DNA from 4 places in the Thalassospira marina genome. Region 3 is predicted to be linked to each of the others. Evidence: riboswitches for the same ligand, from Rfam matches in the RefSeq annotation. Region 3 holds a riboswitch; each other region holds the start of a gene.
What was found. A riboswitch is a leader RNA that binds a small molecule or an ion and turns the genes downstream of it on or off. The one in region 3 is predicted to bind cobalamin.
Positions count from the first base shown of each region.

Region 1: another riboswitch for cobalamin. It lies ahead of CSC3H3_RS02295 (energy-coupling factor ABC transporter permease); the one in region 3 lies ahead of cobU (bifunctional adenosylcobinamide kinase/adenosylcobinamide-phosphate guanylyltransferase).
Region 2: another riboswitch for cobalamin. It lies ahead of metE (5-methyltetrahydropteroyltriglutamate--homocysteine S-methyltransferase); the one in region 3 lies ahead of cobU (bifunctional adenosylcobinamide kinase/adenosylcobinamide-phosphate guanylyltransferase).
Region 4: another riboswitch for cobalamin. It lies ahead of CSC3H3_RS01215 (ribonucleoside-diphosphate reductase subunit alpha); the one in region 3 lies ahead of cobU (bifunctional adenosylcobinamide kinase/adenosylcobinamide-phosphate guanylyltransferase).

Region 1 covers NZ_CP024199.1:516,136-523,957, forward strand. The annotation lists gene rlmH (23S rRNA (pseudouridine(1915)-N(3))-methyltransferase RlmH) at 1-104, opposite strand, end outside; gene rsfS (ribosome silencing factor) at 348-791, opposite strand; gene CSC3H3_RS02285 (nicotinate-nucleotide adenylyltransferase) at 795-1,403, opposite strand; gene CSC3H3_RS02290 (glutamate-5-semialdehyde dehydrogenase) at 1,403-2,689, opposite strand; cobalamin riboswitch at 2,894-3,098, shown strand; gene CSC3H3_RS02295 (energy-coupling factor ABC transporter permease) at 3,154-3,840, shown strand; gene CSC3H3_RS02300 (ABCB family ABC transporter ATP-binding protein/permease) at 4,077-5,936, shown strand; gene CSC3H3_RS02305 (YHYH protein) at 6,020-7,174, shown strand; gene CSC3H3_RS02310 (DUF4269 domain-containing protein) at 7,266-7,822, shown strand, end outside.
Region 2 covers NZ_CP024199.1:274,310-282,131, reverse strand. The annotation lists gene CSC3H3_RS01205 (acyl-CoA thioesterase) at 1-603, opposite strand, end outside; gene metE (5-methyltetrahydropteroyltriglutamate--homocysteine S-methyltransferase) at 600-2,942, opposite strand; cobalamin riboswitch at 3,055-3,274, opposite strand; gene CSC3H3_RS24295 (hypothetical protein) at 3,728-3,883, shown strand; gene CSC3H3_RS24290 (hypothetical protein) at 4,051-4,482, shown strand; gene secD (protein translocase subunit SecD) at 4,587-7,139, shown strand; gene CSC3H3_RS01190 (mechanosensitive ion channel family protein) at 7,220-7,822, opposite strand, start outside.
Region 3 covers NZ_CP024199.1:4,442,063-4,449,884, forward strand. The annotation lists gene CSC3H3_RS20245 (histidine phosphatase family protein) at 1-467, shown strand, start outside; gene CSC3H3_RS20250 (hypothetical protein) at 638-1,264, opposite strand; cobalamin riboswitch at 1,752-1,956, shown strand; gene cobU (bifunctional adenosylcobinamide kinase/adenosylcobinamide-phosphate guanylyltransferase) at 2,014-2,541, shown strand; gene cobW (cobalamin biosynthesis protein CobW) at 2,588-3,628, shown strand; gene cobN (cobaltochelatase subunit CobN) at 3,773-7,585, shown strand; gene CSC3H3_RS20270 (endo alpha-1,4 polygalactosaminidase) at 7,572-7,822, shown strand, end outside.
Region 4 covers NZ_CP024199.1:282,810-290,631, reverse strand. The annotation lists gene CSC3H3_RS01230 (TonB-dependent receptor) at 1-951, opposite strand, end outside; gene CSC3H3_RS24300 (hypothetical protein) at 1,076-1,630, opposite strand; gene CSC3H3_RS01220 (DJ-1/PfpI family protein) at 2,025-2,855, shown strand; cobalamin riboswitch at 3,743-3,956, shown strand; gene CSC3H3_RS01215 (ribonucleoside-diphosphate reductase subunit alpha) at 4,058-7,054, shown strand; gene CSC3H3_RS01210 (ribonucleotide-diphosphate reductase subunit beta) at 7,093-7,822, shown strand, end outside.

The sequences.
Region 1 (7,822 bases), 600 kb from region 3:
TCACGCAGGGCAAAGGGCCAGCGCAAACGGGCGATGTAATGATCAAACAGGTCCTTTTCCGGGCCTGCCTTGATACGGCCTACAGCGGCAAGGGTGATTTGCATGCGTGTGGTCGTCCGTTTATCTGGTCAGATGGTAGGGATTGGTGCCAGGGGCGGGTATTTTGATATCCGATGCTGAAAACCGGGCGTGACAGGACAGCGTTTTGTGCCGGTTCGCAGGCTGGCGGCCATTTTTGCCGCGCAAAGCCCTGATGCCCGGGCCAGATGGCGTTACGGGCCATATTACAAAGGCAAAAACCGGGGACATGAGCCCGGCATCACGCCGGGCACAAGGCCGGTTGCCTATCAGTACAGACGGGCGGCCTGCTGTTTCAGGGCCGGATTTTCAACGCCCCACATCTGTTCGATGTTGTAAAAGGCGCGGACTTCCGGGCGGAACAGGTGAATGATGACATCACCGGCATCAACCAGAACCCAGTCACCCTGTTCGGTGCCTTCGGCCGCAGCGCGACCCTGTCCGGCATCTTTCAGGGCTTCGACGATATGTTCACCCATCGAGGCAACCCGGCGCGAGCTGGAACCCGAAGCAATGATCATATAGTCAGCCATGGCTGTTTTGTCGGTCAGATCGATGGTTACAAGGTCTTCGGCCTTGTCATCGTTCAAAGTTTCCTGAATGAGCGCAAGCAACTCGCTTGGTGTCAGGCTTTTTTTCGCAGTAATTATTGTCGCCACCTTAATTTGGGGTGGATGTTCGCCGCCATCATCTTGCGGAAATAAAACACCCACAGGTCAAACCTGCCACCGGCCTTCGGCACGAATTGCCGTTGAAGAGGCCGGATGGCGCCGTATCGGCAGGTAAACCCAAGCTGGCGTATCCATATCGGCCAGCAGACCTGCCTTTTCTGCGGCAATGCGCCAGCGTTCCATACGCTTTGCCGCAGTGCCACGCAATGCTTTATTAGAATAACCCTCGCGATCAAGAACCGCAATGGGCGCGCAGTGGATCAGCTTTTGCCAGAACTTCCAGCGATGAAACTGAGCCAGGTTATCCGCCCCCATCAGCCAGACAAATCGCGTTTGGGTAAAACGCCGCTGCAAGGCTGCAAGTGTGTCGGCCGTATAGCTTGTCCCTAACTGGGTTTCAATTGCAGAAACGACAATGCGGGGATGTTGTGCGATCATTTCCGCCGAATCAAAGCGTTCGGCCTGTCCTGCCATGCCCTGGCGGGACTTTAACGGGTTCTGCGGCGATACCAGCCACCACACTTCATCAAGCTCAAGGCGCTTTAACGCCTCAAGCGAGATGTGCAAATGCCCCTCGTGGGCGGGGTTGAACGACCCGCCCAGTAATCCGACTCGGGGTGGCGCATTATGACGGCGCGGAATGCGAACCTTCATCACGGGCGTGTTTGCCCCTTGCCACGCACCACATATTTATAGCTGGTGAGCTGTTCGACACCAACCGGGCCGCGGGCATGCAGCTTGCCTGTCGAAATGCCAATTTCCGCCCCCATGCCAAATTCACCGCCGTCGGCAAACTGGGTCGATGCGTTGACAATAACAATGCCGCTATCCACCCCGTTCAGGAAGGCTTCGGCTGCATTTGTGTCTTCGGCCAGGATGGCATCGGTATGGTGCGATCCGTAATGATTGATGTGATGGATGGCATCTTTCACGCCATCAACCGTTTTGATCGATACAATCGCATCGAGATATTCGGTTGACCAGTCTTCCTCGGTCGCCGGTTTGATCGCGTCATCCAGGCTGCAAACGGTTTCATCGCCGCGCATTTCACAACCGGCATCCTTCAGGGCGGCAATCACCTGCGGCAGCAGGCTGGCAACAACGTCACGGTCAATCAAAATGGTTTCGGTTGAGCCACACACACCGACACGGCGCATCTTGGCATTGACAACGATATCGCAAATCTTTGCCGGGTCGGCACTGGCATGGATATAGGTGTGGCACAGCCCTTCAAGATGTTTGAACAGCGGAATGCGGCTTTCATCCGTGATGCGCTGAATAAGCGACTTGCCCCCGCGCGGCACGATCACATCGATATAATCGGAAAGTTTCAGCATCTCGCCCACGGCGGCACGGTCCGTCACCGGGATCATCTGAATGCAGGCTTCGGGCAGGCCAGCTTCGACCACGCCCTGCTTCATGCATTCAAAAATCGCACGGGACGAATTAAAGCTTTCCGAACCACCCCGCAAAATGGCGGCATTACCTGATTTCAGGCACATCGCGGCGGCATCGGCCGTTACATTGGGGCGGCTTTCATAAATGATGCCGATCACACCCAGCGGTACACACACACGCGCAATATCCAGCCCGTTATGTTCGGGGCTCCAGCGTGCCATTTCCAGGCCAACCGGGTCATTCTGTTTGGCAACGTCCTCAACGCCCTTTGCCATGGCTTCAACCCGGGCGGGGTTCAGCTCCAGCCGGTCCAGCAGGGCGGCGGTCAGGCCCTTTTTGCGGCCACCTTCCATATCAATGGCATTGGCAGCCAGAATCTGGCTGGCATTTTCGCGGATCAGGCGGGCAGCAATATTAAGGGCATCAATTTTTGGCTGTGACGGGACCTGTGCCAAAATCAGGGCTGCATCGCGCGCGGCGATACCGATGCTAAGCATCAATTGTTGAATGTCCTGGTTTTCGGTGCTGGCAAGTGCCGTCATGGTCCTGTTTCCGTCATTGGGCACCACCTTTTGGGATGGTGCGGCCTTAAATTGTAAAATCGTCAACAAATTAGCAACATAGTCCGGGTGCCCGGGAACTGCAATCACCTTGGTGTGCCACATCCCTGCGCTTTATTACGGATATAAACTGTGCGCTTTTTTGGCAAAGGCGGGTGAAAATTCGTACCCGTCCGTGTGTCGGTCTGTTACCTTGAAACTTCGGGTTTCACGGCGGCTTTGGCCTGCCGGGAATAATAGGGAATATGGTGAAGGCAATTTGCCCAGTCCATAACTGCCCCCGCAACTGTAAGTGCCGGTTGCTTCCTTGATGTCACTGGGATCATCCCGGGAAGGCGGAATTGCAACAATCGGCACCAGTCAGGAGACCTGCCCGAATATTTATAACCGACGTAACCGGTGTGCCGGTGCGTCCATGCACGGTGGGTGCAAGAAAGGAATTAGTCATGCATATTGAACCTGGTGTCGTTGATGGTGCCAAAATCGCGCTAAGCTATGCAACCGCAACCGGTGCGGTTGGGGTGGCCGGTAAAATGGCTGTCGATACCGTCAAGCGCGATGGTCTGGGCTCGCTTCTGGCGCGCAGTGTAATCACCACATTGCTTGTTTTTGTGTTTTTTGAAGTTCTGCCGCATCATCCGGTCGGGGTTTCGGAAGTTCACCTTATTCTGGGCTCGACCCTGTTTCTGATTTTCGGGGCGGCACCTGCGGCCATTGGCCTGGCACTTGGCCTTCTAATCCAGGGGCTGTTTTTTGCCCCCTTCGATCTGCCGCAATATGGCATCAACCTGACCACGCTGCTGGTGCCGTTATTTGCCATGGGCGTACTTGCCAACAAAATCATCCCGGCGAAAACCGCCTACAAGGATGTGTCCTATGTGCAGGCACTGGCACTTTCGACCTCCTATCAGGGGGGTATTGTGTGCTGGGTCGCATTTTGGGCCTTTTATGGCCAGGGTTTTGGCGCAACCAACATCGCCCATGTTGTCAGCTTTGGCGCGGCCTATATGACCGTTGTTCTGGTTGAACCGCTGATCGACCTTGCCGTGCTTGCTGTTGCCAAGTCGCTTTATCGGTTCCGCGACAGTGGCCTGTTTGAACGCCGCCTTTATGGTTCGGCGCATTCCGCCTAAGCCATCTGGCCTGATATAGACTGCGTTGGGCGTTCCCTGCTGTGCGGGGGACGCCTTTTTTGTGGCCGTTATGGCGGTGGGTTTTGCCTCTGTCTGGTGCATCTTCATATAGCGATGCTTGCCAAATTGCGGTTTACGGGCCATTTGTGGATCATGGGTAAGGGGAAATTTCGAGAACGCGGCCGGTTATCTGGCGCAACGCCCATATCGGGGACGGGTATGACAAGGAAGAAGAAGTGAAACAAACGGGTGCCAAAGAATCATCCGCCCGCGCCGATCTGGGCGTGATCAAAACCTTTTTGCCCTATCTGTGGCCCAAGGGTGAAAGCGAATTAAAAATACGTGTCGTTGTGGCACTTTTGTTCCTGGTGGGGGCAAAGGTGGCGAACGTTTATGTCCCGGTTTTGTATAAATATGCGGTCGATGCCCTGGGCGGGGGCAAGGCAGCAGCAGCGGGTGATGCGGCAGCCGCGTTGGTGACCGTGCCGGTCAGTCTGATTATCGGCTATGGCCTGGTGCGGGTTTTGTCATCGGCCTTTGGCGAAATTCGTGATGCCGTTTTTGCCAAGGTGGCCCAGCGTGCCATTCGCAATGCGGCCCTTGGCGTATTTGAACATTTGCATGCACTGTCTTTGCGGTTCCATCTGGACCGGCAAATGGGCGGGCTTTCGCGCGCGATTGAACGTGGCGTAAAGGGCATCGAATTTCTGCTGTCCTTCATGCTGTTTAACATTCTGCCCACCCTGCTTGAAATCGTGATGGTTTCGATCATTCTGTGGGTGCTTTACGATGTGTGGTTCGCGTTAATCACGTTTGTCACCATCGTCATCTATATTGCCTTCACGCTGATCGTGACCGAATGGCGCATGAAATTTCGCCGTGAAATGAACCAGCGCGATGACGAGGCCAATACCAAGGCCATCGACAGTCTGATCAATTATGAAACGGTCAAATATTTCAGCAACGAAGCCCATGAATCCTCTCGCTATGACAAGGCGCTGCGTGGATACGAGGTTGCGGCTGTCAAATCCCAGGAATCCCTTTCCAAGCTGAATATCGGCCAGGGGGCCATTATTGCGGTCGGGCTGGTGTTGAATATGCTGCTGGCGGCAAACGGGGTTAAAAACGGCAGTATGACGGTGGGTGACTTCGTGTTGGTCAATACCTACCTGCTGCAGCTGTATATGCCGCTGAACTTTCTGGGTTTTGTTTATCGCCAGATCAAACAGTCCCTTACCGACATGGAACGCATGTTTTCCCTGCTGGATGTTGGCAAGGAGGTCGAAGACCGCGCCTCATCGCAGGATCTGGTGTGCAACGAGGCAACCGTGCGGTTTGAAGACGTGCATTTTGCCTATAACGCCGATCGCCAGATTTTAAAGGGTGTCAGCTTTGAAGTGCCGGCCGGTAAAACCGTGGCGGTGGTTGGACCCAGTGGTGCCGGTAAATCGACGCTGACCCGCCTGATGTTTCGTTTTTACGATGTATCAAGTGGCCGCATCACCATTGACGGGCAGGATATCCGCGATGTGACCCAGGGGTCGCTGCGGCGATCCATCGGGATCGTGCCGCAGGATACGGTGCTGTTTAACGACACCATCGCCTATAACATTGCCTATGGTCGCCCCGGTGCCGCACAGGATGAAATCGACAAGGCCGCAACCCTTGCCAGCATTCGCGATTTCATCAATGGCCTGCCCGAAGGCTTTAAAACCAAGGTGGGTGAACGCGGCCTGAAACTTTCGGGCGGTGAAAAACAGCGTGTATCAATTGCACGCATGTTGCTGAAACGCCCGCAAATCATGATCTTTGACGAGGCGACTTCCGCCCTTGATACAAGAACGGAAAAAGACATCCAGCAGGCCCTGCGCGATGTGTCGCGCGGGCATACGACGCTGGTGATCGCACACCGCCTGTCCACCGTGATCGATGCCGATGACATCATTGTGCTGCGCGATGGCAAGGTTGCCGAACGTGGCCGCCACCATGACCTGCTGGCACAGGGTGGCCTTTACAGTGAAATGTGGTCACAGCAGCAGGAAATCCGCCAGGCAGAAGAAATTCTGGCCCATGCGGGGGATGCTGCGGCACCCTGATTTTTGCTGGAAACCTGCCCCTGTTATGCCCACTATAAAACCGGAGGGTGCATTGCGCCCTCCGGCAATGGGGAGGACGGGGCATGGGCAAAACACATCATCACGGCCATTCTGGCAATGATCATGACCATCATGATCATGACCGTCATGATCACGACCATCATCAGCATCACCTGCATCATGGCGATCCTGCACATGGCAGCACCGTGCATATATGCGATGAAGGTGCCTATCAGGGCGATCATCGCCCGGAAATAGACCATATGCGCCGCAATGTGCTGGTGGGGCTGGGGATGTTGCCGCTTGCCGCGATGGTATTAAATCCGGTGCGCCAGGCCTGGGCGCTTGCCAATCAGGTGACGATCCGTGAAGACGGGGAATATCGTTATATTCGCTCCAACGCGATCCCCGATCATGCCGTTGGCCAGTTTCCCAACCGGCACAACCCCAACACCATAAAGGCGCAGTCGCTGGAATTTCGCCTGCCGGTAAACCCGGTACGAAGCGGGCGTTTTACGCCCAATCCGCGGAATATGTTTGGCATTGCGGTAAATGGCGTCCCGTTTGATCCCTACACCGCCGAATTCTGGCAGCGTGACCGTCAATCAGGCTGGCGATACGAGGCGATTTCACCCGCGCTGGATTTGGGGCTGGATGAAAATAACGCCCATGTGCAGCCCGATGGCACCTATCATTATCATGGTGTGCCCAAAGGCCTGATTAAAAGCTGGTCGCCCAGCCAGCATTCCATCCGCATCGGTTTTGCCGCCGATGGTTTCCCGGTTTATGCCCTGTATGGCTATATCGACCCGCACCAACCTGCATCGGGGGTAAAGGCCCTGACCAGTTCCTGGCGGGTGAAAAAGGGCGCACGGCCCGGCGGACCGGGTGGCAATTATGATGGCACCTTTGGCGAGGATTACGAATTTGTCGCCGGCCTTGGCGACCTTGACGAAGCCAATGGCCGCGAAACGATTACCCCGGAATATCCCGGCGGCACCTATGCCTATTTCGTAACGGAAAGTTTTCCCTTCATCCCGCGTTTCCTAGCCGGAACGGCCGATGCCAGCTTTGATCGCGGGCCGCCCCCCGGCGGTATGGACCGGCCCCGTCCGGGTGGTGGATTTGGTGGGCCTGGCGGCATGGGCGGTCCTGGCGGAGCAGGTGGTTTTCCCGGCGACCGGCCACCACCCCCGCTGCAATTCTGGCGAAATGGCGGGCGCGGGCCGGGCGGATAACCCCGGCTGGCTTGCCATGCCCGCCCCAACCATGCCATAGCCATGCGATATTCAGGCGGGATAAAGCATTTAAACGGGATTGGGCCGCAATATGGGGAAGGATTGGCAGGCAGGCCTGCAAGCGCAGGATTTTACCGGTTTGCAGGGGCTGCATCGCCCGCAGGCAGGGGCGCGTGGCGCAAATTGTGCCGCGTCATTGCAGGAAAGCGGTGTTTGGCAGGCCTTATCCCTCTTTGGCCCTGCCGTGGCGGGCACCATACCGCTGGGCCTCGATTTGCCCGGTTCGGATATTGATGTCCTGCTTGAGGTATCAGATACGCAAAGTTTCACAGCATTTTGCGATCAGAACTTTGCGGGCCTTGATGGCTATCAGCGCCATGATCGCGCCGCGACAGCCAATGTCGGGGCCGCGGTGGTGGTGCAGTTTATGCTGCCTGCCGGGCAATATCCGACCGAGGAAGTCGAACTTTTTGCCACCAATCGCCCGGTTATGGACCAGCACGGTTTTCGCCATATGGTGGTCGAAGCCCGGCTGATATGGCTTTGCGGGGATGCATTTGCCCAACAGGTACGGGCCTTAAAAAAGGCGGGCCTGAAAACAGAACCCGCCTTTGCAACGCTTTTGGGTATTCCGGGCGATCCCTATCT
Region 2 (7,822 bases), 360 kb from region 3:
GATATGGCTGAAAAAATCCACTCTTCTTGATCCAGCCATCACTACTGTCTTACGGCAATGACGCGACGCTGCAATAAAAGCTGCTTTTCCCATGGCAGCAAGAGCATTCCCCCCATAGAGGCTGCCGTAATGACTGGTTTTTTCAGGGAAAACGATTTCAACTGTCGCCGGATGCAGGAATGCCTTCGCCAATGTGTGCCGGTCGTTGCTCAAGGGCGGCAACACGCCGCCCTTTGCTTCAAGATGTGCGCCAATTGCGACCATGTTAAAAATACCACGCGAACAATGATGACGTGCACCGCTCAATGGCCCCTCGGCGATCATGTCGACTTCGACAGAAAGCGATTTTCGACCAACACGAACTACACTACCAACCAGTTCGACGATATCGCCGATTTTTGCAGGGGCGCTAAAATCAATACGTTCGCAGGACGCTGTCACGAAGTCGACATGCCCATGTCGCGATGCGGCAATAAAGGCAACCTTATCCATATGCGCAAGACCTGTTCCGCCAAACAGCGTTCCATGATGATTAGCATCGCCTGGAAAAACAATATCAAGCAAACGGACAGGACCTGAAAAAGCCGGATGTTCACCGATCATTTTCGGCCCTCATTAACGCTTTCCCTCAACATACGCGCCGCTTCAACCATATTAGCCAGGGCCGGTTTCACCTCTTCCCATTGTCTGGTTTTCAAACCGCAATCCGGATTAACCCAGATCTGGCTTGTTGCCAGTTGACGGGTTGCAGCAACGAGGAGCTCAACCATTTCATCAATAGCAGGTACCCGCGGTGAATGAATGTCATACACTCCCGGCCCAATATCATTCGGATAGGCATAATTAACGAACGCTTCCAGCAACTCCATTTTTGACCGCGAGGTTTCTATAGAGATGACATCTGCATCCATTGCACCGATGGCCTCAATGATGTCGTTAAATTCGGAATAACACATATGCGTATGAATCTGGGTGTCGTCCCGAACCCCGGAAGCGGAAATACGGAAACATTCAACTGCCCAGTCCAGATAGGTTTTCCATTCCGCGCGGCGCAGTGGTAAACCTTCACGAATTGCTGGTTCATCAATCTGAATAAGCCCGATGCTCGCAGCTTCAAGGTCAATTACTTCGTCTCGCAGCGCAAATGCAATCTGGGCACAAACATCACGCCTTGGCAGATCATCGCGAACAAAAGACCATTGCAACATGGTTACCGGTCCGGTGAGCATGCCTTTAACAGGCAGATCCGTTAACGACTGGGCATATCGTGACCATTTCACCGTCATGGGTTCCGGTCTTGAAACATCTCCGAAAATAACTGGCGGACGAACATAGCGTGACCCATAACTCTGAACCCAACCATACTTGGTGAATGCATAACCGGCCAGCTTTTCACCGAAATACTGAACCATATCATTACGTTCAAATTCGCCATGCACCAACACATCAATCCCGAGGTCTTCTTGCCAACGGATTGCCGCCTCAGTTTCGGACCTTACAAAAGCATCATAGGCGTCTGATGTCAGGCTGCCATTTGCGAAAGCTGCACGCGACTTACGTACTTCCGGTGTTTGCGGGAATGACCCAATCGTGGTCGTCGGAAATGCAGGTAGTTTCAGCTTCTTCTGCTGTAAATCACGCCGTACCGGGAACGGGTTCCGGCGCTGCGACATGTTCGGTGTGATTCCCAAAACACGCCCTGTCACCAATCGGTTATGAACTTTTTCAGATGTCCGCCTTGCTGCAATTGCATTCGAAGCCGCCAGAAACTCGCCTGCAACTACACTGACACCCTGCGCAAAAGCACGCGCCAGGATTTTAAGTTCAGCTATTTTTTGGACGGAAAATGCAAGCCAGCTTTTAAGGTCCGGATCAAGTTCCTTCTCCAGTTCCAAATCTATGGGAACATGCAAAAGAGAACAGGACGGCGCCAATTCAAACTGCCTGTCCTGATGGTCTGCAAGAATTGGCAGAAGCCAATCATAAATCGCCTGAAGGTCTGCCCGCCAGATATTGCGGCCATCAATGACACCGAGAGAAATCACCTGCTCTGGCGACGCACCAGCAATAACATCTTCCAGTTGTTCGGGCGCACGCACCAGGTCGACATGCAAGCCCGCGACAGGTAATGACAGCGCGGTCGACAAATTATCACCCAGCTTTCCGAAATAGGTCGTAAGCATCAGGTTCAGGTTCGATACGGTTTCATTTAAAACATGATAGGCTTTTCGATACGCTGCACGGTCTGTTTCAGACAAATCCAGAACGAGACAGGGCTCATCAATCTGGACCCATTTTGCACCGCTATCACGCAGTTGGCGCAGCACTTCTTCATATACCGGCAGCAGGCGATCCAAGAGCATTACCGGGTTAAAGTCCGCTTCTTTTGATTTTGCGAGCTTCAGAAAAGACACCGGGCCCAGCAATACCGGCCGGGTTTTAAAACCAAGGCATTTAGCCTCCCGAAACTCGTCAACGGCTTTTGTTGATGCAAGTGCAAAGTGCTGATCTGGCGAAAGTTCAGGGACCATAAAGTGATAATTGGTATCAAACCATTTGGTCATTTCCAGCGCAGGAATACCTTTCCGCACGGACTTGCCACAGCAGGAATCCTCCTGAGTTTCGCCACGAGCCATCGCGAAATAGGTCGATGGTTGTATAAGACCGCCCTGCCAGTCATAAATATCGGGAATTGCTCCGACCATGGCACAGGTATCAAGCACATGATCGTAAAGGGAAAAATCGTTACTCGGGATGTTTTCGACACCAAGCGAGTTTTGACGCGCCCAGTTTGCACACCGTAACGCGGCCGTCTTTTCCTGCAAACCTTTCAGGTCCAATTTACCCGACCAGAACTCTTCGAGCACAAATTTAAGCTCGCGGCGTGGTCCGATTCTGGGCGTGCCCAGTGTGGAGACAGGAATTTGAATTTTAGCTGACATAGGCTTACCCCAATCAAATGGGGGCAAAGGCCTGGCGAAAGCACGTACGCCCTCCCATGCAGTAAAGCCTGGTAGAGTGTACAATACTCCACCGGGGCACCCCGCCCGAGGATGTAATATGAGGTCGCAGGCAGGTCTCCTGGCTTACGGGTCAACGCTTTCATCCTGCCTTCCCGAAATATCGGATATTTCAGTGACACCAGATGGATAAAAACTCGCCGCTTACAGTTGCGGGGGCAGCTTCGGCATTGCCATCGAAACAATAGCGCACCGAATTCCCTCTTAGCTTTCATGCCAGTTGGCACGAAAGAACCGTCGACAGATGGAACAATTGCAAAAAATAACGCTCGCCGTCAATAACAATATAAACATTTCTTTATGTCCTTATTGGGAAAACAGCGATACTCTAATTTTTGACACCGAGGCATGTGCATCTCTTTCGGTAGAAACGGCGTTTCCCAACCGGTAACGCTTGATACTGACGTCCAATAAGCAAACAGCAATGGCTTTAACGAGCAATATCAAGTCTCTCCGCGCAAGGGCGATACAGGTGTCCAAACCCTGATGGCAGAGGCACTCAACAACGACGGCGTTGATCCCTCAGGTTTATTCGCCTAATGCCAGGCTCGTGGCATAGGGCATTGCCCTGCATAAAAGCCAGGCTGGTACCTGGAACTTTGTCGTGAACTGTCTTGCACCAATCACCATTCTCACCATTTGCCCGCGGCATCATTATGTGATGAAAACATCTGACAACTGGCGCGGGACGACAAGGCGTCCCGCGAATGCCCGAAGACATCACGCTTTGGAAAGATGCGATTGTGGCGGTGCCCGGTCTGTCCTTGGCCTACCCAGTGGCAGGCCTCACCCATTTGAGCATCATCGCGCTAGATTTTCTGTTGTTAAGCCGAATTACGGCACTAAAACGCGTGATCAGCTAAAAACCAAATAGAACTGTGCCGGATCGTTAAGACTGTCCGGGTATTTTCATTCCAGCAAAAACTATTGCTCCGAAATACCAATCTTCGTTGATTGATTAGACCATCCGATTGTTGCCAATAGCCACCTGAGTGATTATTTTCCCGGAGCCATTCCGGAACTAGGCTAAATGAACAACGACGCCACAAGATCAACAGCACAGACCAAGTTAACAGCAGCGGCTCGTTCTCCGTTGCAATGGATAATGCTGTGCCTGGTGCTTCTCGGCCTGACCATTATTGGCGGAAGTCTGGCAACGTCAACGACAGGCATAACTCCTGAAACATTCAGCCCGCATGCACCAACAACCAGAACATACGGGTTTCCTGAAAAACAGGGTGTTCTCCCCGCTGGTGGTGACTATTACGTACTGACTTCCCGACACGCCGCAGGAAAAAAGCATCCGCCATTCAGCGATCCGTCGTTCAATGCTGGGGCCAACCAGACTGCTCAGCTTCTGGTATGCCTTACATCGCGTTTTTGTCCCTTTTCGAACGATGACAATCGCGTTTCACGGTCGCTCGCACCTTATGCACCACGGTCTCCACCTTTCACCGTCTGATTTCTCAGCCCTACATCGTTTCATGCCATCAGGCGCGATAAATCAAAGTTATCAGACGACAGTGACGGATCTTTCACGACCGGTTCACTGTCCGGAGTTTTGTCATGCGAAATTCGACATGGCGTGTGGTGTTCTATGCCCTGATCCTACTTTTGGGTTTCCTCACAGCGCTACCAAATCTGCTCTCTTCCCAACAGTTGGCACAATGGCCATCCTTCCTACCCTCTAAACAGCTTTCACTTGGTCTTGATCTTAGGGGCGGCTCTCATCTCGTCCTTGAAATCGATACAGATGAAATGATCCGAGAAAGACTGGACATCACCCGAAAGGAAATATCGGACACGCTGAAAAAAGCGGCGATCCGGACCCTCAGCGTAAAAACAAAAGAACATGGCATTATCATTGCCTTAAGCAATTCTGACGAAGTGCAATCAACCCGTGAAGCCCTGAAAAGTCTCACCGACAAAATGGTTGAAACTCCCGGCAATCGCCCGGCTCCTGAATACCTGGAAACCACTGGCGACGGTCACACTCTTACAATAACCCTCTCTGACGAGGGGATACGAAACAGGGTTAATGCTAGCGCACAACAAAGCCTTGAGATTATCCGCAGCCGGATAGATCAGATCGGCATTGCCGAACCGACTATTCAACGTGTTGGTGCTGACCGCGTTCTTGTGCAGCTTCCCGGCGTGCAAAACCCTGCCCAGGTTCGCCAGCTTCTAGGCAGCACGGCGAAACTTGGCTTTTATCTTGTGGTTTCTCCCGCGGAACGGAATTCTCAGTCTTCACCCAGCCTGATAACACTGAAAGGCAAAGACGGACAAAATTATACTGTCGAACGTAGCGCAACGCTGACGGGCGAACACCTGACAGATGCACATGCAGGCTTTGATCCACAAAACCAGCGCCCAATTGTTAATTTCCGCTTTGACGGTTCTGGTGCAACCCGGTTGGCCGAGATTACTCGCAAAAATATTGGTCGCCCACTGGCTATCGTTCTTGACCACGAGGTTCTAAGCGCGCCAGTCATCCAAAGTGCGATCACCGGCGGATCGGGGCAAATCAGCGGAAATTTCACCGTCGCAGACACAGTAACCCTTTCTGCTCTGCTACGAGCAGGCTCGCTGCCGGCACCTATGACCGTCATAGAAGAAAGAACCGTTGGCCCGGACCTTGGCGCGGATTCCATTCAAATGGGGCTGTATACCGGCGCAATAGGTTTCGCCCTTGTCGTCGCACTGATGGTATTTCTTTATGGTCGCTGGGGGCTCATCGCAAACCTCGCGTTAGGTCTGAATGTTATGTTGACCGTCGGCGTACTCAGCGCACTAGGCGCAACGCTCACATTACCTGGGATCGCAGGCATTATCCTTGGCATTGGCCTTGCCGTCGACGCTAACGTCTTGATCAATGAGCGAATAAAAGAAGAAACCAGAAAAGGACTATCGGCATTTATGGCGCTCGATGCAGGTTTCAAACGGGCTTACGCCACGATTGTTGATTCCAACATTACAACATTGATCGCGACCGCCCTGCTATTTGAATTCGGATCCGGACCGGTTAGAGGTTTTGCGATCACCATGAGCCTTGGCATTCTAATTTCCATGTTTACTGCCGTTGCCGTCGTCCGGGTAATCATGAGCGAGATTGTCTGGCGCAAACGGCTGAAAACGCTTGTTATAGAGCCCATTTTTGCCTGCATGCCGGAAAAAACCAATTTTTCCTTCATGCGTGCACGTTTCATGGGTATCGCTGCTTCATTGGTTCTATCTGCAATCTCGGTAGGCCTCTTTCTGAAACCCGGGTTAAATTACGGTGTGGACTTCAAAGGTGGTATACAGATTGAGCTTGCCTCAACAGCACAAAACAGCAACTCACTTGTCAGCGAACTCCCAGAGCTACGCTCCAGCCTCTCGCAACTCGGCGTTGGAGAAATCAATCTGCAGGAAGTAGGAAAAGACGGGCACGTTCTGCTGCGTCTCTCCCGGCAACCTGGCGGTGAGGAAGCACAGACAAAAGCCGTCGACACAGTCAAATCAGCCATCGAACAGCTTGATCCTCATATCTCATTTTCAAGCACAGAAGTCGTGGGCGCCAAGGTGAGCGGCGAGCTTGCAACCTCCGGAGCGACAGCCGTCATTCTCGCCACGTTAGCGATGCTGGTATATATCTGGTGGCGTTTTGAATGGCCCTTTGCTGTCGGGGCAATAGTTACGCTGATTTTAGACGTCACAAAAACAATCGGCTTTTTCGCGATTATGGGTTTGGACTTCAATCTGACAGCAATCGCTGCCCTGCTGACACTCATTGGTTATTCGGTCAACGACAAGGTCGTCGTATATGACCGCATGCGTGAAAATCTCAAGCTGTTTCGCAAGATGCCCATGCGCGAAATTATTGACATGTCGATAAACCAGTCATTGGTTCGCTGTATTTTCACCTCACTCACCACGCTTTTGGCGATTTTGCCCATGGCGATCAGTGGCGGCAATGCTGTTGAAAGTTTTGCTGTACCCATGGTGTTTGGGGTCGCAATCGCGACAACTTCATCAATCTTTATTGCGGCCCCAATTCTGCTGTTTCTTGATACATGGCGCCGTAAGCAACACGAAAAGCATCTGACCAAAGACCTTACCGCTGATAACGGCCACTGATCACCCGTGAACTGAGAATAGCGACGTCAAACAGGCGGCATTTCCCTTGCCGCCTGTTTTCATCTTCGGGTTATCCCATCTCATAGATTTGCGACCTCGCGGGGTTCGGGTATATGGTGTTGAGGCTCCCGATCAAATCGAACCAGAGATCGCATATCGTACCCGTTCGGCGTTTGATGAATGCGCAACCCGAACTCAGGCAATATCGCCAGGACATGATCAAAGACATCCGACTGGATTGCTTCGTATTCAAGCCATTTGACCGTATTTGTGAACGCATATATTTCAATCGGAACACCCTCGGGACCAGGCTGTAGCTGCCGAACCATCAAGGTCATATCCTGTCTGATCCTGGGGTGATCCCGCAGGTAGGCCACAAGATATGCCCGTAACGTTCCTAAGTTAGTCAATCGCCGCCCGTTTACCAACGACGACAGGTCAGTGCTGCGAGTACTGTTATACTGTTTGATTTCTTCAATTTTCTCATCAAGATACGGGGCGAGTAGGCGTCCACGATACAACCGCTTCAAATCTTCTTCTTCCAGAAATTGAACACTGGTTGCATCAAGGTTAAGGCTGCGTTTAATCCGACGGCCGCCAGAGTCACTCATACCCCGCCAGTTTTTAAAGGAATCCGATATCAGCGCATAAGTTGGTATTGTTGTAATTGTATTGTCCCAGTT
Region 3 (7,822 bases):
TCGATACCCTAAATCAGGTGCAGGATTTGCGTGGTTCAAAACAATCCGGCGAAGATACGGCGCGGGCAGCTGATGACCCAATTCAGGTGCCCGAATTGGGTGAACAGAATTTCGGTGACTGGGAAGGGCTTCGATGGGCGGATATCCCGACAGATCAAGCCCGCCAGTTTTGGGATGATTATGCCAATGCCATCCCGCCAAATGGTGAAAGTTTTAACCAGTTGGCAGAGCGGGCGGTAAAGGCCTTTGGCAGGCTTAACCAGAACCATGTGGGATGCGATATTGTGGCTGTTTTACATGGCGGGACAATACGCGCCATTCTTGCCCAAGTTCTGGGGCTTAAACCGTCGGCTGCCTTGTCGTTTGATATTTCCCCGCTGGGACTGACGCGCATTGATTACCTTGATGCGCCGGAAAACCCCGGTTGGCGGATTGGCGGGGTGAATTTGCAGCTTTGCCAGGATTAACTGGTTTTTCCGGTGCTTCCTGTATAATCGCGTTACGGGCTGACCCGCCGCCGATTTTATATCGATATCGAATTGTTGTGGCAGGTTTGTCGCGCATTCAGGCCCGGCCATTGTCGCTTTGGTAAACAATGGCCGGTTGGGCCTGTGAAACATGCGGTGATTGTAAACAATCAGGCCGATTTGCGGCTGGCGATGGTTTCGCCATTGCCGGTGAATTCGGCAAGGAAGCGATCAAGATTGTCATGCGAGATATCGTGTTTGATCGCAAGATCGTTCAGATCGGCAAGATAGGCTTTGTAATAATCAAGCGGGCGGCTGCGGGCTTTGCCGCGCAACAGGTTGGTGCGCGGGAAATCTTCGGCGAATTCAGAGCTTTCAATTGCGGCTGAAATTGAATCATCAAGGATGGCAGCGGGAATGCCATCAAAGTTTTTACCGCAGGCTGACAGCATTTTGCTGGCGGTGGGGACGGAAATACCCGGCTGGCCCAGCAAATGGTTGAGCGATTCATCACTGAAATCGTCGCGGTCAAACAGCTCGACCAGGGTTGGCAGGTCGCGCACCAGCAGCGAAAGAGCGTTAACGCGGATACCACGGGCATGCGTCCAGATAATGGCCGCAACCATTCCCAGTTCGGGGTCAGCCTTGTAAAGCGCGCGCACCTGGCGGCGGCGCAGCACTACTTCATTGTCGTCGGCATGTTGCTCCAGAAAGCTGGAGAAATGCGGCGCATCGTTTTGAAGCCGGTCAAGCAGCTTGGTCCACATGTCACGGCGTGACGTGGTCTGCCAGATCAATATTTCCTGAGCGCGAATCTTTTCGACATAGTGTTCTAAAGCCATCGGGACAAACAATTTTAAAGTTATCTGGAATGACGGTATGCAGACAGCGCTCGGGTCCCCTACACCCGGGTTTTCCCGGTGTGTTTACATTCCTTTTTATGGCTCCGATGTTCCCTCAAAGACAAAATGGCCTCAACATATCAATTCTTACAAATACTGACCTTTCGTCTAGGGCGGACTTATTCTTTAAGTTGCCGGGGCTTACCCCGTGCGGGTTGGATATAGGTCCGGTTCTGCACCGGTCCTTGATATCTGCGGTGATCAGGGGTTTTTGGTCTGGCGGATGCACCAAAATTTTCGCGTTTGTGACGGGCCAATTTTTTATTTCGCAGGAAACCCCCTAACACACTGAATTTAATGTGTTTAACAACCGGTGCGGTTGGCGGGACTCGCCTGTTCTCCTATTGGGAGAAAAACGCCAATGCGACGCGGGGCCTTCTAATCGAGAGTCTTTTGGGCTAGTGTCGCCGCGCCGACTGGTAACGGGAAATCGGTGCAAGACCGATGCTGCCCCCGCAACTGTAACGGGATGGGTCATTTGCGGCAGAAAAACCTGCCACCCACTGAAGGATGGGATAACCCCCTTTGGGAAGGGAAATGACCGACATGCCCGAAGCCAGGAAACCTGCCAGTGGTGATGCCCGATCATTGGGCATCAACTGCAACCGGGTCTCGGGTGGAGACCATAGCGCAAGGAACGGGCCATGGCCCCAAAGGTTATTGAAAATGGCGTTCACCTGATATTGGGTGGCGCACGTTCCGGCAAAAGCAAATTTGCCGAGGATATGGTCATTGCGGCAGGCGGGGGCACCTATATTGCCACCGGACGCGCCTGGGACGATGAAATGGCCGATCGTATTGCCCATCATAAACAGCGCCGCGGCCCGCTTTGGGCCACGATCGAGGAACCGCATGATTTGTGCGGTGTGCTTGAACGCCTTGATCAGCAAAGCGAAGGTCCGGTTCTGGTGGATTGCCTGACCCTGTGGCTGACCAACCTTATGATTGGCGAGCACGATATCGAGGCCGAGATCGAGCGCCTTTGCGCGCTTTTGCCCCGGCTGGCTTTGCCGGTTTTGCTGGTCTCAAACGAGGTTGGCTTTGGCATTGTACCGGAAAACGCAATGGCGCGTGCCTTTCGCGACCATGCCGGGCGCCTGCATCAGCGCATTGCCGCACTTTCGCGTCAGGTGACGCTGGTGGTTGCGGGCATTCCAATGAGTGTTAAATAATTTCAATCCGGTATGTGATACCCGGTTTTTCAAGGATTTAAAGATAATGGCGCATTTGGGTAAAATTCCCGCAACCGTGATTACCGGCTTTTTGGGGGCCGGCAAAACCACCATGATCCGCAATATGCTGGAAAATGCCGGTGGCAAGCGTATCGCCCTGATTATCAATGAATTTGGTGATGTTGGCGTGGATATGGAAGTCATCAATGGCTGCGGCATTGAAGGCTGTGCCGAAGAAGACGTTCTGGAACTTGCCAATGGCTGCATCTGTTGCACCGTGGCCGATGACTTTGTACCGACCATGCAAAAGCTGCTGGATCGCGATACCCCGCCTGATCATATCGTTATCGAAACATCTGGTCTTGCCCTACCCAAGCCGCTGGTAAAGGCCTTTAACTGGCCGGAAATCCGTTCGCGTGTGACGGTCGATGGCGTTGTTGCCGTGCTTGATGCCGCCGCCCTGCGCGATGGCCTGTTTGCCCATGATCACGACGCAGTCCAGGCCCTGCGCGAGGCCGATGAAAACCTGGATCACGAAAGCCCGCTTGAAGAACTGTTTGAAGAACAGCTTCATTGCGCCGATATGGTGGTTTTAAACAAAACCGACCTTCTGACCGGCGATGAAAAAAGCAGGGTCGAGGCCGATATTCGGGCCGAGCTGAAACGCCCGTCGGTCAAAATCATTGCGACCGAACATGCGCGCATTGAAAATGCCGTGCTGCTCGGCCTGGGGGCCGCCGCCGAGGATGACCTTGATAGCCGCCCGTCCCATCATGATGACGGCCATGAGCATGACCACGACGATTTTGAAAGCTTTGTCGTCACGCTTGATGATGTCACGGACCCTGCTGCCCTTGAAAAGCGCCTGATCAATGTGGTGCGGGAATTTGACGTTTTGCGCATCAAGGGGTTTGTCCATGTGCCGGGCAAGCCGATGCGCCATGTGGTGCAGGGTGTTGGTGAACGCTTCCAGCGCTATTTTGACCGCCCCTGGCAGGAAAACGAAACCCGCCAGTCGCGTCTGGTGGTGATTGGCCTGCATGATATGGACCAGCAGGCAATTACCAGCGCCATTCTGGCGGCCTGATCCACTTTAAACCCTGAAAGGCAGCAGCCTTAATGCTTCAGGCATGCTCCCTTTGTGCCCGAAAATTGCGGCAGTGATCATGCGCTGCCGCTGTTTTTGGGCCAGATAATTTAATGCCCATCCCTTTGCAGACAGGCCTTATTCATGCACTTACTTGCCGCACAGCCGGGAATGATCACCGATGGCAGCGAGGCCGTTGATCTGGGCCAACGCCCCGGTGATGTGGTTATCCTTTCGGCGGCGGAATCCGAACTGGCCTGTCTGGCAACGGCACAGGGGCACCTGAATGCCGAATTTCCCGGCAAGGTACCGTCGCTGCGCCTCGCCAGTCTGTTGCAGCTGGGGCATAACATGTCGGTCGATCTTTATATCGATGATGTGGTGTCCCATGCCCGTTTCATCATTGTGCGGGTGCTGGGCGGGCGCGGCTATTGGGAATATGGCATTGAACAATTCGTCGCACTGGCGCGCGAACGCTACATTCCGTTACTGCTGCTTCCCGGCGATGACCAGCCCGATGCCGAATTGCTGTCGCTGTCGACCGTCAAAGGCCAGGCATGGCAACAGGTTTGGCGCTATCTGGTTGAAGGCGGGCCGGGCAATGCCGAAAATTTGTTGCGATATGTTTATGAATGTATCACGGCGAAAACGGATAATGCTGATCCCGCCATCCAATGGCATTGGCAACCGCCTGCCCCGCTGGTAAAGGCCGGGCTTTATTGGCCGGGTAAAAGCAATGCGGCCCTGTCCGACCTTGCCGGTGTTTGGCAGGCTGGCAAGCCGGTGGTGGCGGTGGTTTTTTACCGGGCGCTGATCCAGGCGGGTAATCTTGATGTGATTGATGCCGTGATCACGTCGCTGGCACGGTCCGGTCTTAACGCCCTGCCCGTTTTTGTTTCCAGCCTGAAGGACCCGGTGGCCGCTGCCCTGGTGGCAGACTGGCTGGCGGAAACAAAGTGTGATTTGATTTTAAATACCACCGGCTTTGCCCTGGCTGTGCCCGGTGCCCTGCGCGGCGAAAGCCCGTTTGATGCCGTGGATGCCCCGGTGATGCAGGTGGTATTGTCGGGCGGCAGCGAGAGCGCCTGGCGCGATGGCGTAAATGGCCTTGCCGCGCGTGATATCGCCATGAATGTCGCCCTGCCCGAGGTTGATGGCCGCATCTTTTCGCGCGCGATATCCTTTAAGGGTTCCGCCGGGCGGGATGTGCTGACCGAGATTGATCTGGTCAAATATATCCCGGTCCTGGACCGGGTGGATTTTGTTGGGCAACTGGCGGCAAACTGGGTGCGCCTGCGCCAAACCCCGGCCCCGCAAAAACGGGTGGCGATGGTGATGGCGAACTATCCCAACCGCGATGCGCGTTTGGGCAATGGTGTTGGCCTGGATACCCCGGCAGGCATGATCACCACGCTAAAGGCCATGCAGGCGGCGGGCTATGACATTGCCAGCCTGCCCGCAAATGGCGATGCCCTGATTGATCAGGTCAAATCCGGCCCGACCAATGATTTTACCGCCCTTGATCAGCGCGATATTCGCATCATCCTGCCATTGGCGGATTATAAGGCGGCCTTTGACGCCCTGCCCGCTGCCATTCGGGATCAGGTGATGGATCGCTGGGGCACGCCGGAAAGCGACCCGTTTTATCGCGCCGATAAAGGCGGATTTGCCCTGTCGATTGTGCCAATGGGCAATGTCGTGGTCGGTTTGCAGCCCGCGCGCGGTTATAATATTGATCCGCTTGAAAGCTATCATTCGCCCGATCTGGTGCCGCCGCATAATTATTTCGCCTTTTATATCTGGCTGCGTCACAGCTTTGATGCCCATGCGATTATCCATTTTGGCAAACATGGCAATATGGAATGGCTGCCGGGCAAGTCATTGGCTTTGTCCGATGCCTGCTTTCCCGAAGCCGTTTTTGGCCCGACCCCGCATCTTTACCCCTTTATCGTCAATGACCCCGGCGAAGGTACCCAGGCCAAACGCCGGGCGCAGGCCGTGATTATTGACCATCTGACGCCCCCTTTAACCCGTGCCGAAAGCTATGGTCCGCTAAAGGATATGGAGGCCCTGGTAGATGAATATTACGATGCCGCCGCCGTTGACCCGCGCCGTTTGGCCCTGCTGAAACGCGATATTCTGGAACTGGCGGTACGCATTGGGCTGGACCGCGATTGCGGTATTGAAACCGGCGAAGATGAAGAAAGCGCGCTGGCAAAACTGGATAATTACCTGTGCGAGCTGAAGGAACTTCAGATCCGCGATGGTTTGCATATTTTTGGCGAGGCCCCCGAAGGTCGCCTGTTGACCGACCTTTTGGTGGCACTGGCGCGGTTGCCCCGTGGGGTTGATCGCGGCAAAACCGCCTCCCTGCATCGTGCGCTGGTGCGCGACCTGATGCCGGAACTAACCGGTGAGATGGCGTTTGACCCGCTGGATTGCATCATGGGCGATGTTTGGTACGGGCCCAAACCCGCCGCCCTTTGTACCTATGACGGGCAATGTGGCCCCTGGCGGACATTGGGCGATACGGTGGAACGCCTTGAATTGCTGGCCCATGATCTGGTGGCGGGTGAAAAGCAGGCGGATGCAAGCTGGCACCATACACAGGATGTTCTTTGCGATATCGAAACATCCCTGCGCCCGGCGATAACGCAATGTGGTACGGCGGAGCTTGCGGGCATTTTACGTGGCCTTGCCGGCAAGTTTGTTGAACCGGGTCCATCGGGCGCACCAACCCGGGGGCGGCCCGATGTATTGCCAACCGGGCGTAATTTTTATTCGGTCGATACCCGCACCGTGCCGACACCGGCGGCCTGGCATCTTGGCTGGAAATCGGCGGAATTGCTGCTTGAACGCCATGTGCAGGAACATGGCGAATGGCCGTCGGCCCTTGGGCTTTCGGTTTGGGGAACCAGTAATATGCGCACCGGCGGCGATGATATAGCCCAGGCCATGGCCCTGATGGGGGTTAAGCCAACATGGGATTCCGCCTCGCGCCGGGTGACGGGGTTTGAGGTTTTGCCCCTGTCGCTGTTGGCGCGGCCACGCATTGATATTACCCTGCGCATTTCCGGTTTCTTCCGCGATGCCTTTCCCGGCCTGATTGATTTGTTTGACAGTGCCGTGCGTGCGGTGGCCGCGCTGGAAGATGAACCTGCCCACATGAACCTGATTGCGGCGCGGGTGCGCGATGAAACCGTGCGCCTGTGTGCCGATGGCATGGAAAGCGAACAGGCCGGGCAAATGGCGGCTTACCGTGTGTTTGGTTCCAAACCCGGCGCCTATGGGGCCGGGTTGCAGGCCATGATTGATGAAAAATTGTGGGAAGATGAAGCCGACCTTGCCAATGCCTACCTTGCCTGGGGCAGTTATGCCTATGGTAATGGGGCCAGCGGTACACAGGCGCGCCGGGTTTTTGAAACGCGGTTGGGTGCGGTGGATGCGATTGTCCATAACCAGGATAACCGCGAACATGACCTGCTGGATTCCGATGACTATTATCAGTTCGAAGGTGGAATGACATCGGCGGTGCGTCATCTTTCCGGGCAGCAGCCGGTGATTTACCATAATGACCATTCCCGGCCCGAAAGCCCGAAAATCCGTACCCTGAACGAAGAAATCGCCCGTGTGGTGCGTGCCCGCGTGGTGAACCCGAAATGGATTAGCGGTGTGATGCGGCATGGCTATAAGGGCGCATTTGAAATGGCGGCAACGGTTGATTACCTGTTTGCCTTTGCCGCGACAGCGCGTTGCGTTGCCGGCCATCATTTTGACCTGGTTTATGATGCCTATCTGGGCGATGAAATCGTGCGCGATTTTATCGCAGACCATAACCCCGATGCTTTGAATGATATCCGCGACCGCCTTGCCGAGGCCATTGAACGCGGCCTGTGGCAACCACGGCGCAACACCGTGACTGCCGATTTGATGGAGAAGATCGATGCGCAGAACTAAAACCGCCAAATCGGACCATGATCAGCGCCAGAATTTGCTGCGCATCTGGACCCGGACCGCGATCAATACCGGGATTATGGCATCGGCGGCGATGCTGTTGTGCCTGAATGCCAATGGGGCACAGGCCGGTGAGACAAAGGCTAGTGACACAAAGGCTGCTGCGAAATGGCAGGCTGTGCCCGATTGGGCGTTTTTCTGGCAGTTGCAGGGCAATGTGACCCCGGCCAAAGGCAGCCG
Region 4 (7,822 bases), 370 kb from region 3:
CAGCGTGGTAAAATAATCCTCGGTGTCAAAACCAGCCCAATCCTGAGAAAGATTAATTTTTCCGTCGGGCGCATCTGGAACGCGGGCTCCCGGTGCAAGACGAAAAGCCCAATCCGTATTCTCGGTGTGGTTTTTCTGATAGCCGAGATCGGCAAAAAGACGCAGCCTGTCGCCTTGGTAATCCAGCCCCAACACGGCAGATCCAAGTCGTTCGTTATAATCATCAACGGCCAGATCACCATCCCGGAAAGTCAGATTGGTTCGCGCACCAAATTGACCCTCTGAACCAAAACGTCGCCCCAAATCCACACTGGCTGAAGGCTGGGCATCCGAACTGTAGCCAAGCGTCATCCGATGCGTTGGATCGTCCTCAGCATATTTGGGAACGACATTGATGCTTCCCCCAACAGCACTGCCAACGACAGCACCATTAAGAAAGGTATCTGGCCCTTTGAGCACTTCGAAACGATCATAATTTTGCGGTAATACCCGCTGTTTGGGAACCATCCCCGGCATGCCGTCCAAAAGGATGTTGTAGGTAAAATAGCTAAATCCGCGGATATAAAAAACGTCACGATAGCTGCTGCGCGGAAAGGTTTGCGAAACAGAAGAATCATTTATCATCACGTCGCTTAGTGCGCGCGCCTGTTGGTCTTCCGCCAGTTGAGACGTAAATGCCCTGGTGCTAAACGGTGAATCCATATCACTGCGATTGCCCAGGATGCCAAGGCCCGCACCTGCAGCAACCTGCCCGCCTGGATATACAGGTGTCAGTTTTGTGTTTGGTTTATCTGCATTGATGACAATGGGGGCGAGTTCGATATCATTATTCTGGGCTACGGCTCGGTTGGAAATACAAAAAGTTAATGCTGTTCCCAGCCACAAAACGGCCGTAACGACAGGACGCAACTGTCTGGTCCGACAATCTGCCATTTGAAAATTTCTTTCCATGATGATCACTATCCCAAACGGCAGGGTTCACAAGTACCACGTGCGGTACACTCGGGAAAATCTGCAACAGGGACGTTGGTGAGAGTGAATGCATACGGTGTCATGAGCCTGACACCGGGAATATTTATGCTGACATCACACGAAAAGGTGGGGACCGCCCAACAGGCCCAAAAATCGACTGGGAAATCGTCTGGCTGATAGCAACCAGGAAGTCCGGCAACCGCATCCATAGGAAAACCGGGGCATCGAAAAGCGGAACATTTGCATCGATGGCTGCATGGTGAAGGAGCGACCAGCTACAAACGGCACTGGCCGGCGGAATATGTGACTTTTTATTTTTCGGATAAGACGTTTCTGTGGTGCTGGAAACAAACCTGACCGGACCGTGACCAGAACAAATAACGATCTCAATCCCGCCGCTTTTCTTGAAAATCGGCATCGTGCCCGCAGCATTAAATGCAGAAACGAGAACACACAAGATCAATAAAAGACGAAAGAAAACACTTGAAGATTCAGTTCGGGCAAAGCAAGCGGCTCTGTAATCGGCCTGTCGATCCTGGCAATTCATGAGCGTGTGATTACCGATTTTATCGTCCGCGATAATATCAAATCGCACCTCAACCAATACCTGCCGATGATCTCCTGAGAATGGCGTTGCACCATATCCGAACGCGACCATCTCACATTTACAGGATCGCGGAATTGATAAACATCAGTTCCATCACATATCCCGAAAAACATACGCCCTGAATACCACTCCACCGTTGCACCCCCGCCCTGTGTCGGTTTGTCGTCCTTAACCATAGTGGAGTAGACAATCAGGGAAGTGTTTTATTCCACTTCTGTTGAGATTTTTTTTCCTGGCAGGCAAATGAAACAAAGATGTTCGCTCTCGCGATTCCTCAATCAACAAGCACATCACATTAACTTGAGAGCGCTTAACAAATATTTTTGGGAATAATTGAGCTTCCACCTTGTCCATCTTTAACAGTTAACGGAAATACCCAAACAAACTTCATAAATCGCGGCTTTTAATTCGATGTCAAACGCGCGACCATATCGGGAGAAGATAAATGGATGAAATGCTCAATCGCAGAAGTTTCCTGTCCTTTGCAACTGCAGGAGCTGCTGCGGCTACATTACCTGTGGCATTATCCGGCATGGCCCATGCTGAAGATAAAACCCGACCAGCACCCCATATGATGCCAATTCCTGCTGATGCGCCAAACGTGGCAATATTGATCCATCCAGGCATGGTCGCACTTGATTTGGTTGGCCCGCTCACCGTTCTGACAATTCTACGCTGCCGAATATTCCTGGTTTGGAAAGATAAGTCACCGATTGCGACCGAACTTGGTTTTTCGGTTCCCCCCACACACACCTTTAATGAATGTCCTAACGACCTTGATGTATTGCTCGTTCCCGGTGGTACGATAGGAACCATCGCCTATATGAATGACCCGGTAGTTATTGATTTCCTAGCTGACAGAGGATCTCGCGCGAAATGGGTTAGTGCATTTTGCACCGGCTCCATCACACTGGCCGCATCTGGATTGTTAAATGGTTACGATGCCACAGGTTACTGGGCACTGACCCGTTTTCTCCCTCTGATGGGCGCAAGACATGTTGACCAACGTGTCGTCGTTGACCGTAATCGTATTACCGCAGGTGGCACGACAGCAGGCATTGATTGCGCCCTTGTCATTGCCACCAAACTCAAGGATGAGGAAGCTGCACGACGAGTTGCATTAATTCTTGAATATTCGCCCCAGCCCCCTTTTCACAACGGCACCCCCGCAGAAGCCGGGCCTGAACGCACCCAAAAAGCACTAGAACATCGCAAAGGCCGCGATGCAGAAGTTGAAAGAGAAGCAATGCTCGCAGGACAACGCCTAGGAATATAAGGAGTATCGGCCATTACGGCCGCTTTGATTAAACGATCCGGAATACTCCATCACAACCCTCATGATGAATTTCCCTTAGGTATTGAAAGCGCGCACTCCCAGCCCAGCGCAAACAGAGCTCCCCCAACCTGCGACGCCTGACAGTTTTTCCCAATGGGCAAAAGCAACGCTTTAGCGGGCGATACAAACTCTTACTGTCAAAAACGACACTATTGTCTAACCGTTACAACCGAAGCGCGTGATCAGCTAAAAAGCAAATAGAACTGTGCCGGATAGGTAAGACTGTCCGGCTATTTTCATTCCAGCAAAAACTATTGCTCAGAAATACCAATCTTCGTTGATTGATTACACCGTCCGATTGTTGCCAATAGCCACCTGAGTGATTATTTTCCCGGAGCCATTCTGGAACCAGGCTAAATGAACAACGACGCCACAAGATTAACAGCACAGACCAAGTTAACAGCAGCGGCTCGTTCTCCATTGCAATGGATAATGCTGTGCCTGGCGCTTCTCGGCCTGACCATTGTTGGCGGAAGTCTGGCAACGTCAACGACAGGCATAACTCCTGAAACATTCAGGCCCGCATGCACCAACAACCAGAACATACGGGTTTCCTGAAAAACAGGGTGTTCTCCCCGCTGGTGGTGACTATTACGTACTGACTTCCCGACACGCCGCAAGAAAAAAGCATCCGCCATTCAGCGATCCGTCGTTCAATGCTGGCTACTCACGACCGCTCTTATCAAACAACCTCGAACATTGAGTCATCGCCGGACCGATATTAATGACATCATGACCCCAAATGTTTCGGGGATTCCCGCAAATTGCAGACAACCGTCTGCATCTGTCAATAAGACATATATATTGACGAAAAAACCAATATGAACGCAATATATAGACATCACGGTCCTTCGATATTCTCGAAGGCTAAGAGGGAATACGGTGAGCCACAGTCCCTGTGGCAATGCCGAAGCTGCCCCCGCAACTGTAAGCGGCGAGTTTGCATCCTTTTATGTCACTGAAACAAATTTCGTTTCGGGAAGGCTGGATGCAAGCGCCATAACCGCAAGCCAGGAGACCTGCCGTGATGGAATTTATCGTTCACGGGCGGGGTGTCCCAGTGGAGCGCTTGTAACTGGCAATTCATGCCAATATTGCTGCATGCGTCCGCGTGGCCTTTGCCCCCTTTTACGGGGTAAACAATGTCAGACCTACTTGAACAGGAACTTCTTGTACGTTCCTTTCATCCAGAACACTTCTCAGATTCCAGTAAGTCTTTATCAGGCGAGAACACCTATCAGGTGATCCGCCGGAACGGATCTGTTACCGACTTTAACCCGGCCAAAATCAAAACCGCGCTAACAAAAGCGTTTTTGGCCGCCGAGGGTGAAACGGCGTCAGGTTCTCACCGGGTACACGATATTATCGATGATATGACCCAACAGGTATCATCGGTGCTTCTGCGCCGGGCAGCCCCGGGACACACCCTTCAGATCGAAGATATTCAGGATCAGGTTGAACTCGCCCTGATGCGCAGTGAACATCACAAAGTCGCACGGGCCTATGTCCTGTATCGTGAAGATCGCGCCCGTGAGCGCGCCAAAGTTGAAGGGCGTAAAAAGAAAAAGAAGGGCAACCAGCCAAACCTCAATGTCAAAAATGCTGACGGCACGCTTGCGCCGCTTGATTTTGACCGACTGGCAACCGTTATCGATGAAGCCTGCGCCAATCTTGAAGGTGTATCTGCCGATCCTGTTTTTGAGGAAACGAAACGGAACCTTTATGACGGTGTATCCGTCGCGGAATTGGCGCTGGCCCCGATCATGGCAGCGCGCACCTTTGTTGAACGCGAACCGAATTATGCGTTTGTCAGTGCACGCCTATTGCTTGACAAGTTACGATATGAAGCACTGAGTTTCCTCAGTGATCGCCCGGACCAGGCGACACAAAGCGAAATGCAAGATCGCTACGCAACCTATTTCCCAGCGGCTTTAAAAGCCGGCATTGATGCCGGATTGATAGACCCGGAACTAGCGCGCTTTGATCTTAAAAAGATCAGTGCTGCAATCAAACCCGACCGCGACCTGAATTTCCAGTATCTGGGATTGCAAACGCTATATGACCGTTATTTCCTGCATATTAAAGGAACCCGGTTCGAGCTTCCCCAGGCCTTTTTCATGCGCGTCGCTATGGGTCTTGCCATCCGCGAGGTAAACCGTGAAGACAAGGCCATCGAATTTTATGACCAGCTTTCCAGCTTTGTCTTCATGGCATCCACACCCACGCTGTTCAATTCGGGAACATGCCGGCCGCAATTATCCTCCTGCTTCCTGACAACGGTGCCTGATGATCTGGAAGGCATTTTCAAATCCATTCGCGACAATGCGCTTCTGGCCAAATATTCGGGCGGCCTGGGTAATGACTGGACCCCGGTACGCGGCCTTGGTGCCCATATCAAAGGCACGAACGGAGAAAGCCAGGGCGTGGTGCCGTTCCTGAAGGTCGCCAACGACACCGCCATTGCGGTTAACCAGGGCGGTAAGCGCAAGGGGGCAGTTTGCGCCTATCTGGAGACCTGGCATATCGATATCGAAGAATTTCTCGACCTTCGCAAAAACACCGGCGATGACCGCCGTCGCACCCATGACATGAACACGGCCAACTGGGTGCCGGATCTGTTTATGGAACGTGTCGTCAATGATGGCTCATGGACACTTTTTTCACCAGATGACACACCCGATTTGCACGATCTATATGGCAACGCATTTAAAGCAGCCTACGAAGCCTATGAGGACAAAACCGTCGCAGGCCAGATCACTAATTTCAAAACCATCCGTGCGGTTGACTTGTGGCGCAGGATGCTCACCATGCTGTTTGAAACAGGACATCCCTGGATCACCTTCAAGGATCCCTGCAATATCCGGTCCCCGCAGCAGCATCGCGGTGTTGTTCATTCCTCCAACCTGTGCACCGAAATCACCCTAAATACGTCACATGACGAGGTTGCAGTCTGCAATCTCGGCTCAGTCAACCTTGCCGCACATGTCACGGAAAAGGGCATTGACCATGCCAAACTTGCCAAAACGGTTAAAACCGCCATGCGCATGCTTGACAACGTGGTTGATATCAACTTTTACACCATTCCCGAGGCACGATATTCCAATCTGCGTCATCGCCCGGTCGGCCTTGGCCTGATGGGTTTCCAGGACGCCTTGCAAACCATGAAAATTGCTTATGCTTCCCAGGCTGCCATCGAATTTGCCGACGAAAGCATGGAAGCAATTGCCTATCATGCCATCGCGGCCTCGGTCGATCTGGCTGCCGAACGCGGACGGTATGAAAGCTTTGAAGGTTCTTTATGGTCACGTGGTATCCTGCCGATAGACAGCCTGGACCTGCTTGCCAAAACCCGCAGCGAGTTTAACGTCGATCGCAGCACACGCCTTGACTGGGAAACCCTGCGCGAACGGGTAAAAACCGTTGGCATGCGCAACTCCAACACGATGGCCATCGCCCCGACGGCAACAATCTCTAATATCTGTGGTGTCAGCCAGTCCATCGAGCCGGCTTATCGCAATCTGTTCGTCAAATCGAACATGTCCGGGGATTTTACGGTCGTAAACGCCGCCCTGGTTCGTGACCTTAAAGCCCGCGACATTTGGGATGAAGTCATGATTTCTGATCTGAAATATTATGACGGCAGTGTCGGGCAGATCGACCGCATCCCCGATGATCTAAAGGAACTATATGCAACGGCCTTTGAACTGGACTCTTCCTGGTTGATCGAAGCGGCGGCCCGCCGACAGAAGTGGCTGGATCAGGCACAGTCGCTCAATCTTTATATTGCCAATCCGTCCGGCAAAAAACTGGACGATCTCTATCGCCTGGCATGGCAACGCGGCCTGAAAACCACGTATTATCTGCGTTCCAGTGCGGCCACCCATGTTGAAAAATCAACATTGAAGGGAACGGACGGCAAACTGAATGCCGTTTCAACATCCCCTTCGGCCATCATTCCCCAGAGCCCCAAACCAGCCCCGGCCAGCACGGCATCGTCGGCACCAACAGCCGCGCCAGCAACAGTAGCAGCCTCCTCCCCCTCTCCTATTCCCGGCCAAGCAACGGATGCAATTTCGCCCGGCCAGGCATGGGGCAAGGCGTGCCTGCTTGATGATCCGGAATGTGAAGCCTGCCAATAGGCTGAAAAAAACCACCCTAAAAAACGGGAACGAGAACCATGCTTGAATGGGTAGATAATAATGCCGCGCCCATTGGCCAGCAAAACGGTGATACGGCAGCATCAAATGATGCGGCAACCGTTGATGCGACCGGCCTTGGTACCATTGATCGCGGTGCTGCGCGTGTTACGGTAAGCGACAAGGCGATGATCAATTCACGGGCAGATGTAAACCAGCTCCTACCACTTAAATATGGCTGGGCATGGGAAAAATATCTGTCTGGCTGCAACAATCACTGGATGCCAACAGAAGTATCGATGCAGGCAGACATTGCACTTTGGAAATCACGCGATGGCCTGACGGAAGATGAACGTCGAATGCTGAAACGCAATCTCGGATTTTTTGCTGCATCGGAAAGTCTGGTTGCAAATAACATCGTACTTGCGATCTATCGCCACCTGACCAACCCCGAATGCCGCCAATACCTGCTTCGCCAGGCCTTCGAGGAAGCGGTGCACACCCACACCTTTCAGTATATCGTTGAAAGTCTGGGACTTGATGAAGGCGAACTTTTCAATATGTATCGCGAGATACCCTCGATCACGGACAAGGCTGCGTGGGCTCTTGCCTATACCAAACACCTTGATGATCCGAATTTTTCAACCGGCACGCCGGAACGGGACCAGGATTTTTTGCGTGATCTGGTCGCCTTCTATGTCGTGTTCGAGGGAATGTGGTTCTATACCGGGTTCGCCCAGATCCTTTCACTTGGCCGCCGGAACAAAATGG